One region of the Martinezella sp. CNPSo 3890 genome, then DNA from elsewhere that is predicted to be linked to it. Evidence: predicted binding sites of a transcription regulator. Region 1 holds the regulator's gene; the other holds the start of a gene.

Evidence for each region. Region 1 encodes PhoB, which activates phosphate uptake and scavenging genes when phosphate is short. Its sites were predicted from a motif close to TGTCATNNANCTGTCAT; they were not measured.
Region 2: a site for PhoB is predicted at 1,603-1,619, ahead of AC13RC_RS07235 (DUF47 family protein). Genes of this name have one in related genera too.

Annotation. Positions count from the first base shown of each region.
Region 1 covers NZ_JBXSOR010000001.1:24,545-28,966, reverse strand. The annotation lists gene AC13RC_RS00155 (aspartate aminotransferase family protein) at 1-838, opposite strand, end outside; gene AC13RC_RS00150 (GcrA family cell cycle regulator) at 1,263-1,790, shown strand; gene phoB (phosphate regulon transcriptional regulator PhoB) at 1,880-2,563, opposite strand; gene phoU (phosphate signaling complex protein PhoU) at 2,595-3,308, opposite strand; gene pstB (phosphate ABC transporter ATP-binding protein PstB) at 3,359-4,174, opposite strand; gene pstA (phosphate ABC transporter permease PstA) at 4,190-4,422, opposite strand, start outside.
Region 2 covers NZ_JBXSOR010000002.1:225,171-229,592, reverse strand. The annotation lists gene ugpE (sn-glycerol-3-phosphate ABC transporter permease UgpE) at 1-469, shown strand, start outside; gene AC13RC_RS07240 (sn-glycerol-3-phosphate import ATP-binding protein UgpC) at 469-1,521, shown strand; gene AC13RC_RS07235 (DUF47 family protein) at 1,663-2,280, shown strand; gene AC13RC_RS07230 (inorganic phosphate transporter) at 2,280-3,284, shown strand; gene AC13RC_RS07225 (hypothetical protein) at 3,317-3,502, opposite strand; gene AC13RC_RS07220 (response regulator) at 3,863-4,246, opposite strand; gene AC13RC_RS07215 (PAS domain-containing protein) at 4,243-4,422, opposite strand, start outside.

The sequences.
Region 1 (4,422 bases):
GCGGATTGCCGCCATAGGTCGAGCCGTGCGTGCCCGCCTTCATGCCTGAGGCGGCTTCTGCCGTCGCAAGGCATGCACCGAGCGGGAAACCGCCGCCGATGCCCTTGGCGACAGCCATGATATCAGGCTTGATGCCGGCCCATTCATAGGCGAAGAGCTTGCCAGTGCGGCCGACGCCACACTGTACTTCGTCGAGGATCAGCAGCAGGCCATGTTCGTCGCAGATCTCACGCAGCCCGCGCAGGAATTCGTTGGTGGCCGGACGGATGCCGCCCTCGCCCTGGACCGGCTCGATCAGGATTCCGGCCGTCGCATCCGTGATGGCGGCGCGCACGGCATCGAGATCGCCGAATTGTACCTGATCGAAACCCGGTGCCTTGGGTCCGAAGCCCTCGATATACTTCTCCTGGCCGCCTGCGGCGATGGTCGCGATGGTGCGGCCGTGGAAGGCGCCCTCGAAGGTGATGATGTGGAACTTTTCGGGATGCCCCTTGGCGAATTGATAGCGCCGCGCCGTCTTGATGGCGCATTCCAGCGCCTCGGCGCCCGAATTGGTGAAGAATACCTTGTCGGCGAAGGTCGCTTCCGTCAGCCGCTTCGACAGCTTCTCCTGACCTGGCACCTCGTAGAGGTTCGACAGGTGCCAGACCTTGTCGGCCTGGGCCTTCAATTCGGCGACGAGATGAGGATGGGCGTGACCGAGCGAGTTGACCGCGACGCCGGCTGCGAAATCGAGGTAGCGCTCGCCATTTTCGGTGACCAGCCAGACGCCCTCGCCTCGCTCGAACCGTAACGGAGCGCGCATATAGGTGTCATAAAGCGGCGTGGTCTCGGCCATGGCCATATCTCCTGATCACAACTTTAAGGACCGATCGCTTCGATTTGATGAAACGGGTCCGAAAAAATCAAAAATGCCGCCTTGCGGCGGCCTGGGCACTATTGATGTTTTGCACCGCGATGTCAACAAAACTGGCGTTTTAGCAGTTGCGAGAAAGCGCTTGCCGGCAAAAGAGATGGGTTGGGCGGCGCCTATGGCAGAAATGCCACGCCCGGACAGCAAGTTGGGGAAAACCTCGAAATCGATTCCTCAAGATTCCCGCGACTCTTGTCACGGAGTCAGCCTCACACTAGGTTAAAAAGCAATTGCTAGACTGCATGCGGCGGAACTAGTCACCACAATTTTAGAGCGTTTCGCGCCTCGTTCCCATGCGAGGCAATGGTGAGGGATTCTGCCATCGGAAACGCGACAGCGGAGACAGGGCATGAATTGGACAGACGAACGCGTCGAGAAGCTGAAAAAGCTATGGTCCGAAGGGTTGAGCGCCAGCCAGATCGCTGCGCAGCTCGGTGGCGTGAGCCGTAATGCCGTTATCGGCAAGGTGCACCGCCTGAACCTTCCTGGCCGAGCGAAGGCCGGCGGCACGGCAACCGCGACGCGCACGCCAAAGCGCAGTGCCGCGGCTCCTCGCGCAACGACCTACGGCTCGCGCGTCGCTACCCGCACCGTGGTCGCCCGCCAGCAGGGCGCAACCATGCTGAAGGAAGAGATCGAGATCGATTCCGTCAATGAAATTCAGTATCGCCCGGCATCGAACGTCGTCGTTCCGATCTCCCGCCGCCTCGGCCTGACGGAGCTGACGGAACGCACCTGCAAATGGCCGGTCGGGGACCCGCTGAAGGACGACTTCCACTTCTGCGGCAATGACAGCCCGGATTCGTCGCCCTACTGCACCTATCATCAGCGCATGGCCTACCAGCCAGTGCATGACCGCCGCCGCAACAACGGCTGAAAGTTACCGCAAGACAAAGAGAAACGGGCCCCTCGAGGCCCGTTTTTCTATTTCCGCCGCTATTTAGTAACACCCGAGCGGCAAGCCGCTCAGGCTTCCATGGAATAGCCCGCGCCGCGAACGGTGCGGATGACATCCTGCATATTGGAGAAATTGAGCGCCTTGCGCAGACGGCCGACATGGACGTCGACAGTGCGTTCATCGACGTAGATATCGTGCCCCCATACGCCATCGAGCAGCTGCGAACGCGAGAAGACGCGGCCTGGCGAAGACATCAGGAACTCCAGCAGGCGGAATTCTGTCGGCCCCAGCCGGACTTCGCGGCTCTTGCGGTGGACGCGATGGGTTTCGCGGTCCAGCTCGATATCGCCGCAACGCAGCACCGTGGAGAGAACCTCCGGGCGGGCGCGCCGCAGCATCGCCTTGACGCGGGCCATCAGCTCCGGCGTCGAGAACGGCTTGACGACGTAATCGTCCGCGCCGGTCGAAAGTCCGCGCACGCGCTCGCTTTCCTCGCCGCGGGCCGTCAGCATGATGATCGGCAGGCGCTCCGTCTCCGGCCGCATACGCAGCCGGCGGCAGAGCTCGATGCCGGACACGCCGGGGAGCATCCAGTCGAGGATCAGGAGATCGGGGATGCGCTCCTGGAGACGCAGCTCGGCCTCATCGCCTCTGAGGATGGTGTCGACCTCGAAGCCTTCGGCCTCAAGATTGTAGCGCAGCAGAACGCTAAGCGCTTCCTCGTCTTCTACAACAGCAACTCTCGGAACCATGCGCCTATGGTCTCCTTTCTTCGCTTCCAGATTATTCCGTCACTGCGCCGACGGTGTTGGCGGTATCGTCCTTCGGGCGCTCGCCTTCCGGCTGAGCACCGGTCGCCATGTAATAGATCGTCTCGGCGATGTTGGTGGCATGGTCGCCGATGCGCTCGATGTTCTTGGCGCAGAAGAGAAGATGCGTGCAGGTGGTGATGTTGCGCGGATCTTCCATCATGTAGGTCAGCATCTCGCGGAAGAGCGAGGTGTACATGGCGTCGATTTCCTCGTCGCGTTCGCGGATCGACACGGCCTTGTCCGGCGAGCGGGTGGCGTAGACATCAAGAACTTCCTTGAGCTGGCTCAGTGCCAGTTCGGAGAGGTGTTCGATGCCACGAGCGAGACGACGCGGCACGCCCGTGCCCTGAACGGCGATGACGCGCTTTGCGGTATTCTTGCCGAGATCACCGACGCGCTCCAGATCGGAGGCGATGCGGATCGAGCCCATGATTTCGCGCAGGTCCGCTGCCATCGGCTGACGACGAGCGATGGTGACGATCGCCTTGTCACCAACTTCGCGCTCGGCATGGTCGAGAACGACGTCGTCGGAGATGACCTTCTGGGCCAGGGCCGCGTCGCTGTTGACGAGAGCGCGTACGCTGTCGCTAACCATCTGCTCGGCCAGGCCGCCCATTTCGGCAATGCGGCGCGTCAGAAACTTCAGGTCTTCGTCATAGGCAGAGAGAATGTGAGTGGAGACCATTTTTCTATCCTCAAGTGAACTGTGTGAAAGGAGCCGCGCGCCTGCCATCATCAACCAAAACGGCCCATGATGTAATCCTGCGTGCGGAAATCGTCGGGATTGGTGAACATCTTATCGGTGTCGTTCTCCTCGACCAGGTGGCCGAGATGGAACATTGCGGTACGCTGCGAGACGCGGGCGGCCTGCTGCATGGAATGCGTCACGATGACGATGGTGAAATTCTCCCGAAGCTCGTGGATGAGATCCTCGACCTTGGCGGTTGCGATCGGATCGAGCGCCGAGCACGGCTCGTCCATCAGGATCACCTCGGGGCTGACCGCGACGGCGCGCGCGATGCAGAGGCGCTGCTGCTGGCCGCCCGACAGGCTCGTGCCGGCGTCATGGAGCCGATCCTTCACCTCACCCCATAGACCGGCCTTCTGCAGACTGGTTTCGACGATATGCTCGAGATCGGCCTTTGAGCGATGCAGGCCATGGATGCGCGGGCCGTAGGCGACGTTCTCGTAGATCGACTTCGGAAACGGGTTGGGCTTCTGGAAGACCATGCCGACGCGGGCGCGCAATTCCACGACATCGATGCTGTCGTCGTAGACATCCTGATCGTCGAGCGTGATCTTGCCGGTGACGCGGCAGGTCTCGATGGTATCGTTCATGCGGTTGAGGCAGCGCAGGAAGGTGGACTTGCCGCAGCCGGATGGGCCGATCAGAGCCGTCACCGTATTGGCGCGGATCTTCAGATTGACGTCGAAGAGCGCTCGCTTGTCGCCGTAGAACACAGAAACGTCCTGGCCGATCATCTTGTAGGGGATCGTGGTCATCTTCTTGGCCAAGGCTCTTTCGCTGGCAGCTTCCGTCATCATGTTCATTTCGTGCGCCCTCCTTTACCAGCGCCGCTCGAAACGACGGCGCAGCAAGATGGCGCCGATGTTCATCGCGACGAGGAAGAAGAGGAGCACGATGATGGCACCAGACGTCCTTTCGACAAAGGCACGCTCGGCTTCGCTCGCCCACATGTAGATCTGCACCGGCAGCGCCGTCGAAGGATCGAGCGGCGATGTCGGATAATTGGCGACGAAGGCGACCATGCCGATCAGAAGAAGCGGCGCGGTCTCGC
Region 2 (4,422 bases), on a different contig from region 1:
AGTACGCATCCTGCCGACCTACAAGGTCATCGTGGATCTCGGCATGATCGACACTTATGCCGGCCTGACCCTGCCGCTGATGGCATCAGCGACCGCGACGTTCCTGTTTCGGCAGTTCTTCTTGACGGTGCCGGGTGAACTCCTTGAAGCCGCCCGCATCGACAATGCCGGCCCATTCCGCTTCATGCGCGATATCCTGTTGCCGCTATCGAAAACCAATATCGCCGCCCTGTTCGTGATCCTCTTCATCTATGGCTGGACGCAATATTTGTGGCCACTATTGGTCACGAATGACGCGAAGATGTCGACCATCATCATCGGGCTCCGGAAGATGGTGGATTTCGCCGACGCGGCGACACCGTGGAATTTTGTGATGGTAACGGCGATCTTGGCGATCATTCCGCCCATCCTCGTCGTGGTGCTGATGCAGCGCTGGTTCGTCAAAGGTCTGGTGGAGACGGAGAAATAATGGCCGGGATCACTCTCAAGGACGTCCGCAAAAGTTACGGCGGCAACGTCGACGCGATCAAGGGCGTGTCGCTCGATATCGCCGATGGCGAACTTATCGTCCTGGTCGGGCCTTCCGGCTGCGGCAAGTCCACGCTCCTGCGCATGATCGCAGGCCTTGAAGCCATCACCTCAGGCGAAATCAACATAGGCAGTCGTATCGTCAATCGTCTGGAACCCTCGGAGCGCGACATCGCGATGGTCTTTCAGAACTATGCGCTTTATCCGCACATGACGGTGCGACAGAATTTGGCATATGGCCTGAAGAACAGGAATGTCCCAGCAGCCGAAATAGACCAGCGCATCCAATCAGCGGCACGATCGCTTGAAATCGAATCCCTCCTTGAGCGCAGACCACGTCAACTCTCCGGCGGTCAGCGGCAACGCGTGGCGATGGGTCGTGCCATCGTGCGCGAGCCGGCGGCGTTTCTGTTCGACGAGCCGCTTTCCAATCTCGATGCCAAGCTGCGGGTGCAAATGCGTGTCGAGATCAAACGGCTGCAACGATCTCTCGCGACCACGAGCGTCTATGTCACCCATGACCAGATGGAGGCCATGACGCTGGCCGATCGCCTGGTCGTCTTGAATGGCGGACGGATCGAGCAGGTCGGCACACCCATCGAGCTCTATGAACGACCGGCCACGACCTTCGTTGCGACCTTCATAGGCTCGCCTTCGATGAATCTTCTGAAACCTACCGAAAACAGCACAATTGTGCTTTCGCCTGACAGCCGCCTTGGCGCCGCTGACATGACGGTCGGCGTCCGGCCCGAGGATCTTCACCTGGCCGGCGGTGCGAGCGATGCGGCTTTCAGCGCGAAAGTGCGTATCCAGGCGGTGGAGCTCGTCGGGGCGGAGAGCTATGTCTACGGCACCCTGGCGGACGGCCAAACCGTCGTCTTTCGAGTTTCGGGGCGGTCCCGGCTCGCAATGGACACAGAATGCCCGGTTACCGCTTCCGCCGAGAGCCTGCATTTCTTCGACGGTCACGGGAACCGACTAGACCGCGCATAAGCAGTTCAAATCTTGTGATGAGGCTGTCAGAGAGCGCCGTTTTGCGGATGTCTCGGCTTTCCATGTCGGGCCTCCTCATTTATGACGGATTTATGACAACGCCTGTTTGGAGTGCGGAAAGTGAACTGGTTTCGTAGACTGATGCCGAGAGAAGACCGGTTTTTTGATCTTTTCTCTCGACATTCGCGCACGATCGTCAGCGCGGCGGAAGCTCTGAATGAATTGCTGGCCGGCAAAGACACGGAGCAGCACTGCCAGCGCATTGTTGAGCTCGAGAACGAGGCCGATGACATCACGCGCGAAGTTCTGCTTGCCACTCGGCGCAGTTTCATCACGCCCTTTGACCGTGGCGACATCAAGGATCTCATCATGTCAATGGACGATGCTATCGACATGATGCATAAGACGGTCAAGACGATCCGGCTATTCGAACAGGACAGCTTTGATCCCGGTATGCAGGAAATGGGCAAGGCGATCGTCGAGGCCGCAAAACTGGTAGCCGAGGCAATCCCTCTCCTTGATCGCATGAGTGCCAACTCTTCTCGCCTCAGCGCGCTCACCGAAGAGGTCGTAAAGGTCGAGGGTCGCTCCGATGAGCTACATGATCAAGGTCTAAAAGATCTCTTTCGCCGGTATGGCGCCACCAACCCGATGGCCTACATCATCGGCAGCGAGATCTTTGGTGAATTGGAGAAGGTTGTCGACCGTTTCGAAGATGTCGCCAATGAAATCAACGGCATCGTAATCGAGAACGTCTGATGGAGGCCACTCTCGCTTTCCCATTGCTGGTGGGCCTCGTCGCGGTGGCATTGTTCTTTGATTTTTTGAATGGGCTGCACGATGCAGCCAACTCAATTGCCACCATCGTCTCGACCCGGGTCCTGCGACCGCAATATGCCGTGTTATGGGCCGCATTCTTCAATTTCATCGCTTTCCTGTTCTTCGGGCTTCATGTCGCCGAAACCCTCGGCACCGGCATTATCGATCCCAACGTCGTCACGCCACAGGTCATCTTCGCGGCCCTGACGGGGGCGATCATATGGAACATCGTGACCTGGGTACTCGGCATCCCATCAAGCTCGTCGCATGCTCTGGTCGGTGGCCTCGTCGGTGCCGGCGTGGCGAAGATCGGCATGGATGCCATTGTTTGGTCCGGCCTGCTGAAGACGGCCGGCGCCATCGTCATGTCGCCACTGCTTGGCTTCGTGCTCGCGCTCTTCCTTGTCCTATGCGTGACATGGATATTCGTTCGCCAGACGCCTTTCGCCGTCGACAGCACCTTCCGCATCCTGCAATTCGCCTCCGCTTCTCTCTACTCCCTCGGCCATGGCGGAAACGACGCCCAGAAGACCATGGGCATCATCGCCGTACTGCTCTACTCCCAAGGTCATACCGGAGCGGAGTTCCACGTGCCCCTGTGGGTAGTGTTATCCTGTCAGTCCGCGATGGCGCTAGGGACACTGTTTGGCGGTTGGCGGATCGTGCACACGATGGGCTCGAAGATCACGAGGCTCAATCCAATGCAGGGCTTTTGCGCTGAGACCGGTGGCGCCTTGACCTTGTTCGCCGCGACATGGCTTGGCATCCCGGTCTCGACGACCCATACGATCACGGGCGCAATCGTCGGTGTCGGCGCCGCGCGGCGGATCTCGGCGGTTCGATGGGGATTGGCGAGCAATATCGTCGTCGCATGGATAATAACCCTGCCCGCGGCGGCGGCCATCTCGGCAATAGCCTACTGGATCACGAACTGGGTGGGATAAAGCCGCCAAGCCCTATTGCGCAACCGCGAGATTCAGTCCCCTTCCCCGCCGGTATCGTCCTTGTGCTTGCTTTTCTTGGAAGACGGCTTCTCTCCCTTTTTCATGACCGGTGGGATGGCCGGCCTTTCGATCGCACCGGTCGCGCCCTCGGTTTCCTCATATTTCGCTGGTCGCGAGCGAGGGAGATCCGTCATCTCTTCATGCTTCCGCTTCTTCATGACAGCCCTTTCCAGGTGGTCATCCGCCGGACGGAACTATTCCGCATTGAGATGGTTCCCAAGCATCGTCTGGATGATCGAAAGGCTTGGCATTTCGGATCTCGAATAATGTCGTTTTTCCGACGATATTGCTGCCCCACCTCCACGAATAGTTGTGCTTAAGAAGATCTGAACCATCTAACCTTCGGTCGTTCGATTGTTAACCAGCCCGCGGCGGAAGCGCTGACACCGAGCCAGGGACGGCGTGTCGCTCGTGTCATCCCATTCGCTGGTATTCCAGATCGCCTCAAAGGAGTAGCATGCCAATCGACGCGGTCACGTTCGCGGCGTTCACTTGACGGATCGCCGCTTTATCCATCGTCAGCGGCTAAAGAAGGATTGAACGACGTCCACAAGACGTTTCATGTCGGTGGGCTTCCCGAGATTGAGTGCCTTGGCCAAAACATCATGCCGGGCAAGTTCCGCCGCATCGCTTGCACTGGCGAGGACGAACGGGACATCCCATGATTTTAAAAGGAAAGCGACCGGAGTAACCTTCTCGCTGCCGAGAGTGACGTCCAGAACAGCGGCATCCGGACGTTGGCTCCTCAGCAGGTTGAGGGCTTGCCCGACCGAACTCGCCGGACCCAGGACCTCGAATCCGCTACTGGTCAACACGCTTTCCAGCTCCATGGCGATAAGGAACTCGTCTTCAACCACAAGAACGATCCTGCCAAGAGCCTTGTCATTTTCAGGTTCGCTCATGAACGTTTCCAAGGGAGCTTGATGATGGCAGTCAAACCTTTTGGATCGAAGTTAAGTTCCACCGTTCCACCAAGATGGCGGCAAGTGCCTTCGATCAGCTCGGTGCCGTAGCCTCTTCTCGTCGGCGGCATGATCGCGGGGCCGCCCGTTTCGCGCCACCGGCACACAAAATAAGA